3 regions of the Megasphaera sp. UBA4233 genome follow, and region 1 is predicted to be linked to each of the others. Evidence: riboswitches for the same ligand, from Rfam matches in the RefSeq annotation. Region 1 holds a riboswitch; each other region holds the start of a gene.
What was found. Region 1 has a riboswitch for FMN ahead of ribD (bifunctional diaminohydroxyphosphoribosylaminopyrimidine deaminase/5-amino-6-(5-phosphoribosylamino)uracil reductase RibD). Riboswitches for the same ligand answer to the same signal wherever they lie in the genome.
Positions count from the first base shown of each region.

Region 2: linked by a shared signal. The riboswitch ahead of B2U90_RS08820 (bifunctional 3,4-dihydroxy-2-butanone-4-phosphate synthase/GTP cyclohydrolase II) and the one ahead of ribD (bifunctional diaminohydroxyphosphoribosylaminopyrimidine deaminase/5-amino-6-(5-phosphoribosylamino)uracil reductase RibD) in region 1 are both predicted to bind FMN.
Region 3: linked by a shared signal. The riboswitch ahead of ribB (3,4-dihydroxy-2-butanone-4-phosphate synthase) and the one ahead of ribD (bifunctional diaminohydroxyphosphoribosylaminopyrimidine deaminase/5-amino-6-(5-phosphoribosylamino)uracil reductase RibD) in region 1 are both predicted to bind FMN.

Region 1 covers NZ_DGXL01000020.1:152,634-155,906, reverse strand. Annotated here, with positions in the region: gene ribE (6,7-dimethyl-8-ribityllumazine synthase) at 1-211, opposite strand, end outside; gene B2U90_RS06865 (riboflavin synthase) at 256-900, opposite strand; gene ribD (bifunctional diaminohydroxyphosphoribosylaminopyrimidine deaminase/5-amino-6-(5-phosphoribosylamino)uracil reductase RibD) at 881-2,017, opposite strand; FMN riboswitch at 2,112-2,245, opposite strand; gene rpe (ribulose-phosphate 3-epimerase) at 2,315-2,959, opposite strand; gene rsgA (ribosome small subunit-dependent GTPase A) at 2,953-3,273, opposite strand, start outside.
Region 2 covers NZ_DGXL01000025.1:124,990-128,262, forward strand. Annotated here, with positions in the region: gene pnuC (nicotinamide riboside transporter PnuC) at 1-232, shown strand, start outside; gene B2U90_RS08820 (bifunctional 3,4-dihydroxy-2-butanone-4-phosphate synthase/GTP cyclohydrolase II) at 319-1,536, opposite strand; FMN riboswitch at 1,623-1,739, opposite strand; gene B2U90_RS08825 (FAD-binding oxidoreductase) at 1,789-3,192, opposite strand.
Region 3 covers NZ_DGXL01000016.1:19,238-22,510, reverse strand. Annotated here, with positions in the region: gene B2U90_RS04640 (xanthine dehydrogenase family protein molybdopterin-binding subunit) at 1-492, opposite strand, end outside; gene B2U90_RS04635 ((2Fe-2S)-binding protein) at 489-956, opposite strand; gene B2U90_RS04630 (FAD binding domain-containing protein) at 956-1,741, opposite strand; FMN riboswitch at 1,884-2,000, shown strand; partial or broken gene ribB (3,4-dihydroxy-2-butanone-4-phosphate synthase) at 2,117-2,722, shown strand; gene B2U90_RS04620 (CpXC domain-containing protein) at 2,728-3,273, opposite strand, start outside.

The DNA.
Region 1 (3,273 bases):
CCGATTCAGCCATTTTCTGGGCTATGAGGGGAATTTCAAAAGAACCGGGAACCCAGGCTGTCGTAATGTCATCATCGGATACACCATGACGTTTCAGCGCATCATAGGCCCCGCCGAGAAGACGGCTGCAGATGAATTCATTAAAACGAGCGACGACAATACCCACTTTAATACCAGAACCGATTAATTTACCTTCTTTTACTTGTACCATTTGTACCACTCTCCTAATATGTATGTAATATTCTATTTAGCGGATTAAAATCCATTTTCCAACAACATTTCCATCGTAACGCCTTTCGGGCTTTCTACGGGGCCTGTTTCCATAAAGCGATGAATGTATTTGCCGACGATATCCGTTTCCAGATTGACAATAGCACCGGGATGTTTACCCATCAGTGTCGTATGACTCATTGTATGGGGAATGATGGATACGGAAAACTGGCTGCTTCCGGCAGAAACGACAGTCAGGCTGATTCCATCAATGGTAATGGAACCTTTTTCTACGATAAAGGGCGCCATGTCCTTAGGAATGGAAATGGTGATAACCCGGGCAATCCCGTCGTTTTCTATACGCGACACATGGCCCGTTCCATCGATATGGCCGCTGACGATATGACCTCCCAGGCGGCCGCCGACCTGCATCGCCCGTTCCAGATTGACAGGAGAACCGGTACGCAGTTCACAGAAGGACGTCCGCCGCATCGTTTCGTGCATGACATCCGCCGTAAACGAAGTATCGTTCAGGGATGTCACAGTCAGGCAGACACCATTGACGGCAATGCTGTCGCCGATGCGTGTACCTTCCAGCACCGTGTGGGCTTCTATCGTAAGGACGATGGAGTCAGTGCGGCGGTCCATGGCACGGATTATCCCCAATTCCTCAATGATGCCAGTGAACATAGGCACCCTCCCTTTCTGTATTATAAGCTGTAATCAATATATTAGTATCTAACATTTTGACACTGTCATAGGAAAGAGGCATGCATTCAGCCAGATCGTCAACACCTTTCCCACCGACAGAGGGGAGCGACTGCGAACCGCCAATAACCTTATTTCCAACAAAAGCATATATCTTATCGACCAGTTTGTAATCAAAAAAACTCCCCTGTACGGTGCTGCCGCCTTCTACGAGAATACTGCGTATGCCCTCTTTCCACAACAGATTCACTGCCTGTACCAGGTCAATATGTCCTTCTCCTGTCAGCGGGGCCAGAATAACGCGGACGCCCAGTTCTTTCAGGCGGCGCATTTTATCTGTATGACACAATGTCGTCGTGACAACGATCGTATCGGTAGTCTTATCCGTTATGACCAGTGCCGTTTCCGGTATACGGCCGTGAGTATCCAGGACAATGCGCACGGGCTGGTGAGGCGCCTCCTGCTCTTTACGCTGTATGCGGCAGGTCAAAAGAGGATTGTCCGCCAGGATGGTATTAATGCCTACCAGGATTCCATCATAGATAGAGCGCAGATAATGGCCCTCCCGCCGCGCTTCTTCATTGGTAATCCACTGGGATTTACCTGTCCGCGAAGCAATACGGCCATCCAGGCTCTGGGCCAGTTTGGATGCAATAAATGGCTTTTCAACCATCATATTCTTGATAAATACTTCATTGAGCTGGGCGGCTTCGCGGGAAAGAAGTCCTACCTCCACGGGAATACCGGCCTGCCGTAAAATCGCAGCACCTTTTCCGGCGACGAGCGGATTGGGATCCAGCATGGCCATGACGACCTTTCCCACCTTTCTTTCTACCAGCGTCCGGGCGCAGGGAGGCGTCCGTCCATAATGAGCACACGGTTCCAACGTGACGTACACCGTAGCTCCTTCAGCCTGATCTCCCGCTTCCCGCAGTGCCCATACTTCTGCGTGAGGTGTACCGGCCTTGTGGTGATAGCCCCGTCCTACGATTTTACCGTCTTTGACAATCACACAGCCTACAGCCGGGTTTGGGGATGTATACCCCAGTGCCAGTCTGGCCAGAGACAGGGCTTCCTGCATATATTCTATCGGTTCCAAGATTGTCCTTCCTTTCCTGTCACAGAAACAAAAAAGGCCATCGGTACACATACATACCAATAGCCTTTTTGAGCACACTAAATAAACACGTCCGTGCTGTCTTTTCCCATCCAGACTATACTGTCGGTACCGAAATCCCATCGGTTCAGCTCCCATAAGGAGTTAGCGGACTCTACCGCCGGTCAGGAATTGAAAGCGTCGCTTTCTCACCTTGCCCCAAAGACTATTTCTATTCAGTTCTTTCATACAAAAGACATTTTACCATAATAAAATGCGAAATACAAGCACTGCCTGCGTTCAGCGCAGGGCCGCAATAGCTGCCGCCCGGTCTTTGGCACCAAAGACAGCGCTGCCGGCTACGAGGAAATCAGCCCCCGCTTCCCTGACAGCCTGAACGGTCTTGCTATTGACACCACCATCGACTTCAATGACGGCTGTCGTATTGCCGCTCTTCGTCAGGAGCGATCGGGCCGCCCGGATTTTATCCAGCGTATACGGGATAAATTTCTGCCCGCCAAAACCGGGATTGACACTCATGATAAGGATCATATCGACCATTCCGGCCACGCATTCCAGCGAAGAGACGGGGGTCGCCGGATTGAGTGCTGCACCGGCCTTCATACCGGCTTCGTGAATCTGCTGGATGACCCGGTCCAGATGGATACAGGCTTCCTGATGGACCGTAACATACGTGACGCCCGCTTTCTTCAGGCCATCAATATACGTTTCCGGATGTTCTACCATGAGATGGGCATCAAAGGGCGTCGACGTATACTTGCGCAGGCTGGAAATCACGGGGACACCGAAGGTCAGGTTGGGCACAAAATGCCCATCCATCAAATCGAGATGAATATAATCGGCGCCGCCTTTTTCAACGTCTTTGACTTCATCGGCCAGGCGGGCAAAATCGGCAGATAAAATGGACGGACAAATAGCTACCATGCAAATCGTTTCCTTTCCAGAATGGACTCTAAAATCTTGCAATACGTTTCATATCGTTCTTTTCTTATCTTTCCCTCTGCTACGGCATGTTTGACGCAGCAATCTGGTTCATGATAATGGAGGCATGAATTGAATCGGCAGGTACCGGTGTATGGCATCATATCGGGGAACAGCTGTATCAGCTCCCGGGGTTCCAGATTTTCAAATTCCAGAGAACTGAATCCCGGCGTATCGACGACATACGTATGGTCATCCATGCAGAGTATCTCTGAGTGACGTGTCGTATGGCGGCCCCGCTTGATCTTTTCACTTAC
Region 2 (3,273 bases), on a different contig from region 1:
CTACATTCTGAAGTATAATGAAAACTGGTCTCTCTGGATTTTTGTCAATATTGCCAATTTTATTTATTGGACGATTTTATCGATTCAGATGGTACTGGGGGACAACACGATTGGCACCCTGGGAGCCAACTTGTCCCAGGTGGCGTTACAGGCCGCTCTGTTGTTCAATGCCATCTATGCACAGAAAGTATGGTCCAGCGGTGAAGCCGATAATGAAGGCGGCGCAGCTTAAGATTACGTAATACACATATGATTCCGCTTAAAAAAGCAGTAGCATTACGCAAAAACGCGTAATGCTACTGCCTTTTTTACAATCACTTATTTCAGATGAGTCAAGATATGCCCCATCTTATTTTTCTTAGTTTCCAGATAGAATTCATCAAATTTCTGGGCCGGCATTTCAATGGGAACCCGTTCGACGATTTCCACGCCAAACCCTTCGAGACCGTAAATCTTGAGGGGATTATTGGTAAGGAGCCGTAATTCCCGGGCACCCAGGTCCTGGAGTATCTGGGCACCGATCCAGTATTCGCGGAGATCCGGGGCAAAGCCCAGTTTTTCGTTGGCTTCTACTGTGTCATACCCCTGTTCCTGCAGGGCATAGGCTTTGAGCTTATTGATGAGCCCGATGCCGCGTCCTTCCTGGCGCATATACAGGAGGATGCCCCGCCCTTCCTTATTGATCTGCGTCAGGGCGGCGGCCAGCTGTTCACCGCAGTCGCAGCGGCAGGAACCGAAGACATCACCGGTCAGGCATTCCGAATGGACCCGGCAGAGGAGATTTTTGCCATCGCCGATTTCGCCTTTGACGAGGGCGACATGGTGTTCCCCGGTCAGGTCATTGATATAACCGTAAATCTTGAATTCGCCGTATTTGGTAGGCATCTTTGCCGTAGCTTCCCGCACGACGTGTTTGTCATGACGACGGCAGTAATTCTGCAGATCGTGGATGGAGACGAAAGTCAGGTGGTGAGTGCGGGCCAGTTCCCAAAGTGCCTTGGAGTGCATGATTTCGCCGCGTTCATCGAGGATTTCGCAGCATACGCCGACTTGCTTCAGCCCGGCCAGGCGCAACAGGTCCAATGTGGCTTCCGTGTGGCCGTTGCGCATGAGGACACCGCCCTTGACGCCGGTCAGGGGAAATACATGTCCCGGCCGGGTAAAATCATCAGCTGAGATAGAATCTGTCGCGGCTTTCTGGATAGTACGGGCCCGGTCTTCTGCCGTGATACCCGAATCTGTATCTTTATAGTCGATAGAAACGGTAAAAGCCGTATGGTTGTTGTTGGTGTTTTCGCCTACCATAGGGAACAAGCCCAGCTTATGGGCATATTCCTGACTGACGGGCAGGCAGATGAGTCCCTTGCCATGATTCATCATGAAATTGACGTTTTCCGGGGTGCAGTACTGGGCAGCGCAGATGAAGTTGGCTTCATCTTCCCGTTCGGGATCGTCGGCAACCATGACGATATGACCAGACTGCAATTCCTGGATTGCTTCTTCAATCGTATTATATGTTTGTTCTTTTGTATCCATCAGAAACCTCCTGTATATAATTAAAAGCCCTGTTGCACTATGCATGCACAGGGCTTTATGACAATAAGAATACACATACACTATCATCATATCTTCTCTCATCCAGACTCTACTGTCGGTTTTGGAATTTCACCAAATCGTACACTGCGTGTTCGCGGACTGTCACCGCCGGTCGGGGATTGCGCCCTGCCCTGAAGATTATTCTATTATACCTGCAAATAGAAAGGAAGTAAAGAGACACCTTTCAGGTATTCATTCCACATCAAAGATTTTACCGGGATTGAGGATGTTGTTTGGATCGAGCGCTTTTTTTACGGCCCGCATCATGGCCAGTTCGTCGGGATTGGTGAATTCTTCCATCAATGCCTTGCGTTTGCTGCCAATTCCGTGTTCACCAGACAGACGGCCACCCAGCTGATAAATGAAACGATACAGCTCCTGCTGATTTTCCGAAACTTTTTCTTCCCATTGTTCGTATGTGAGGTCCTCGTTTTTCAAAATGTTCAAATGAATATTGCCATCTCCGGCATGACTGGCGATGCGTGTGATGAGGCCATATTTCCGGGCCAGTTCCAGAATCCGGGCCAGAAGCCGCGGCTCCTGATCGACAGGGACGACGACGTCTTCCTTACATACGATAAGGCTTTCGGCACGTACCGCTTCGGCAAAGGCCTTGCGGGCCTGCCAGATCCGGGCCGGGTCGGCGACCAGTACGGAAGAAGCACCACTGGCCGTGCACAGTTCGTCGAGGACGATGGCTTTATCATCGAGGTCGTCTTCACTCGTGCCTTCTACTTCCACAATCAGATAATTGCCCGTATCGCTGCCTTGGAGCGTTTCGTTCAGATAGCGTTCTACGGATTTGATGGTGATGTTGTCCATAAACTCAACGCACGTCGGCGTTATGCCGGCTTTTATGATTTTATTGACGACGCCGATGGACGCTGCTGTGTCGTCGAACACGGCGAGAAGGTCCAGCTTGTACCGGGGTTTGGGGAGTAATTTCAATGTGGCTTTGGTGATGATGCCCAGTGTTCCTTCTGATCCGATGACCAGCTGATCCAGACAATATCCCGTCGATTGCTTCTGCAGGCGGGCACCGAGCTGTACAATCCGTCCCGTAGGATTTACGATTTCAATGGAATAGACCTGATGCCGCGTTGTCCCGTATTTTACGGCCCGGTTGCCACCGGCATTGGTCGCGATGTTTCCGCCGATGAAACAGGAATCGCCGCTGCAGGGGTCGCCGGCATAGAATAATCCTTTTTCTTCAGCGGCTTTTTGCAAATCTGACGTGCGCACACCCGGTTCAACGACTGCGTACAGGCTGTCTGTATTGATTTCCAGGATATGGTTCATTTTTTCCAGTGACAATACGATGCCTCCATAGATGGGAACAGCTCCGCAGGCCAGCCCTGTTCCGGCACCGCGGGGAACGACAGGGAAATGATACTCGTTGGCCAGCTGTACGATGGCCGCGGCCTGTTGGGCTGATTCGGCAAATACGACGGCTTCCGGCATATGGTGGTATGCCGGATCGGTTACTTCGTCATGGCTGTATGGCTGCATGGCGTCAGTCTCTGTAAGAACATTTTTGCTGCCGGCAATTTCTTTCAGCCTGGTCAGTATTTCATCGTTTATCGGTGTATATGGCATAACGTAGCCTCCTTTTCGAATACATATGTCTATTATAGGAGAGATTCTCCTATTTTAAAAGGGGATAATCTCTAAGAAATG
Region 3 (3,273 bases), on a different contig from region 1:
ATTTCGTCTGTTATCACCACCGACCGGTACACGTGGGTTCCAGTCATCTTCCGGATGAACCACAATAGGATTATCCACGGCCTGCCGGAAGTCGAGAAGAGGCTCCTGTATGTCATATTCCACCTTTATCATGCGCATAGCCTTATCCACACATGCCGCATCACGCCCGGCTACAAGAGCCACTGGGTCTCCAACATATCGTATCTGTCTATCCAGTATAAGCCGGTCATACGGACTGAGTTCCGGATAGGTCTGGCCGGCAATAGTAAACCGCGTCTTAGGGACATCCTCTGCTGTCAGGATGCATTCAATGCCCGGAACGGTCAGGGCAGCTTTCGTGTCAACATGACGTACGATGGCTCTGGCATGAGGGCTGCGCAGAGCTTTGACGATTAGACAGCCTTCCGGTGCTAAATCTTCCGTATAAGCCGGTTTTCCTGTCATCAGTTGCAGGGCATCTTTTTTCATAACCACCCGGTTGATTTCTCTCATAACCGCATCCCCTTTCCTTTTTCTGTCAGATACCGTTTCAATGCCCTCATATGACTGACATATCCCGTACATCGGCAGAGATTGCCTGCTAGGTATTCTTTGATTTCTTCTTCTCCAGGATTATCTAATTCTCTTGCCATAGCCAGCACATTCATGACAAAACCGGGATTACAAAATCCACACTGATCGCTGCCTTCTTGTCCCATATACCGGGCAAATTCCTGTGCTTCATCCTGCAGTCCTTCCAGTGTCATAACATGCTTTCCGTCAATGCGGGCGGCCAGCACGGCACAGGACAGTACCGGTTTTTCCTCCAGCCATACCGTACATAATCCGCATGCTGTCGTTTCACAACCGCATTTGACGCTATAACATCCCTTTTTACGCAATAATTCATACAGCATCTGTCCTGGTAAAATTTCATCACTTTCCATCTTTCCATTAAGCCAGTACTGAATTCTCATTAGTCTCCCTCCCCTGCCGTCTGTAATAACAACCGCCTGCACAGAACCATCGCCATATCATGCCGGTATATGCGGCTGGCCCGCATATTATCTTCAAAAGATAAAGAATCCGCCACTTCACGGGCCGCCCGTTCCGCTTCCTCCCCGGTCATTCCCGTACCTGCCGGAAGACATCGTACCTGTGCTCTCATCGGTCGTGCTCCCACACTGCAGGAGACGCTATCTGCTGTGCGGGATACGGCACAGGCCAGGACAGGAAAATCGGTCGCGTTCAGACGCAGCGAAGCATAGGCCGTCCGCCGTTTCTTTTTAGGGAGATATATGCCTTTTAAAATATCCGTATCTGCCGTCTTTTCCGCAAAAAGAGACAGGGGTATTCGTCCGCCTTTATATAAATCGGCTTCTGCATCCAAAGCCAGAAAGAGTGTCAATACATCAGAAAAGCCAAACCGGCCCCAGATGCTCCCTCCTACCGTCGCCATATTGCGAAATTGTGTACCCACAATATGACGCAATGCTTCCTTCATAGCCCCCTGGGTATACGTTTCCAGTGATTCAGAAATTTCCAGTTGGCGCAATGGCACCATAGCTCCAATATAAAATGCTTCTTCTGTTTCGCGTATTTCATCCAGTCCCAAATCCATCAAATCAATTGCCGTTGCCACCCTGCGGCGGGGAGACATGCGCAGCCAGCAACCGCCACCCAGGATAACCGCTGACCGTTTCTGATTTAACTGCCAGGCTTCCTCCAGGCTTTTTGCTTTAACATAATGAGCTATATTCATACCGTTCCTCCTGTTCAGCGCATGCAGATTCTATATCTGCCTGACTGTTTTTGTCTATTTTGATTTTCATAATGATATCTTTTTGATTCTTTAAATTTCTCCTGCTACATAGTTGCAATGCGTAAAATTAATGGTATAATAAAAATGTCTTCAGGGCAGGGTGCAATTCCCGACCGGCGGTATAGTCCGCTAGCGCTTTGGCGCATGATTTGGTGCAATTCCAAAACCGACCGTATAGTCTGGATGGAAGAAGGCAATCTCAGGCTGCGTCCGCAGTCTGTCTGATGCTGTGCCTGTATGCCCTGACCGTCCTGGTCAGGGTTATTTTTTTGCTGAAGACAATTCCCAATACCCTTATATACGGAGGCATGCATTATGACAATGAAACGAACGTACAACACTATCGATGAAGCACTGGATGCTTTGCGCCAGGGCCGGATTATCATCGCCACAGATGATCCGGACAGAGAAAATGAAGGTGATTTTATCTGCGCCGCCCAGTACTGCACAACAGAAAATATGAATTTCATGGCGACTCATGGAAAAGGTCTCATCTGCCTTCCCATCAGTTCGGCCTTTGCAGAAAAACTTGCTCTGCCGCCTATGGTAGCCCGGAATACGGACAACCATGAAACGGCCTTTACCGTCTCCATAGACCACGTAGAAACAACAACGGGTATTTCCGCAGTGGAACGGGCTTATACGGCGCGGATGCTGGCAGAAGATGCTTCCCGTCCGTCAGACTTCCGTCGTCCCGGGCATATGTTTCCCCTCATCGCCAAAGAAGGCGGCCTTTTCACCCGTGGCGGACATACAGAAGCCACGGTAGATCTCATGCGTCTCGCTGGCCTGAAAGAAGCCGGATTATGCTGTGAAATCATGGCCGAAGACGGAACCATGATGCGTACACCTCAGTTATGGCACCTGGCAGATATGTATCATCTGCCCTTCATTACATTGAAAGATATCAAAGACTACATGGCCCGTCAGGCAAATAAATCCTGATGGTCCTTTACAAAGGAAACTGCCCATTGGGGTGTGATTTCCAGCATGTCATCCGGTGGCAGCGCCTCTCCCAGATCACGCTCCAGTGCCTGATACGTTTGATGCATGGAATCATTAAACGGAAGCATGCCTGATTTCTGCTGGCTCTGGTCAGCAAAATGAAAGGCATCGCCCGATTCACTGTGAGTAAATTCAATCAGGCTGGCATGAATCGGGCTGGCCTGTGCTGCCAGAAAAGATTGAATCATTACTTTCATGATTTCTATTACTCTGTCATCGTATCCGGCGTCAAAAATGGCAAGTTTTTCCAGTAACTGCACCCGCTGGCGGATAAGGCGATAGCGGAATGCCTTCATGAATTCATATTCCGGCTTCTGCAGTGACTGATGCATATTTGTCACATCTCCTCCGCCGGGAGCATAATAAATGACCAGGCGCAGATTGCTCTGAATATAAAGGAAATCATAATCGAGATATGTTTCATGTCCGCACTTCGGACACTGAAACCGAAAGAGAGATAAATCCCG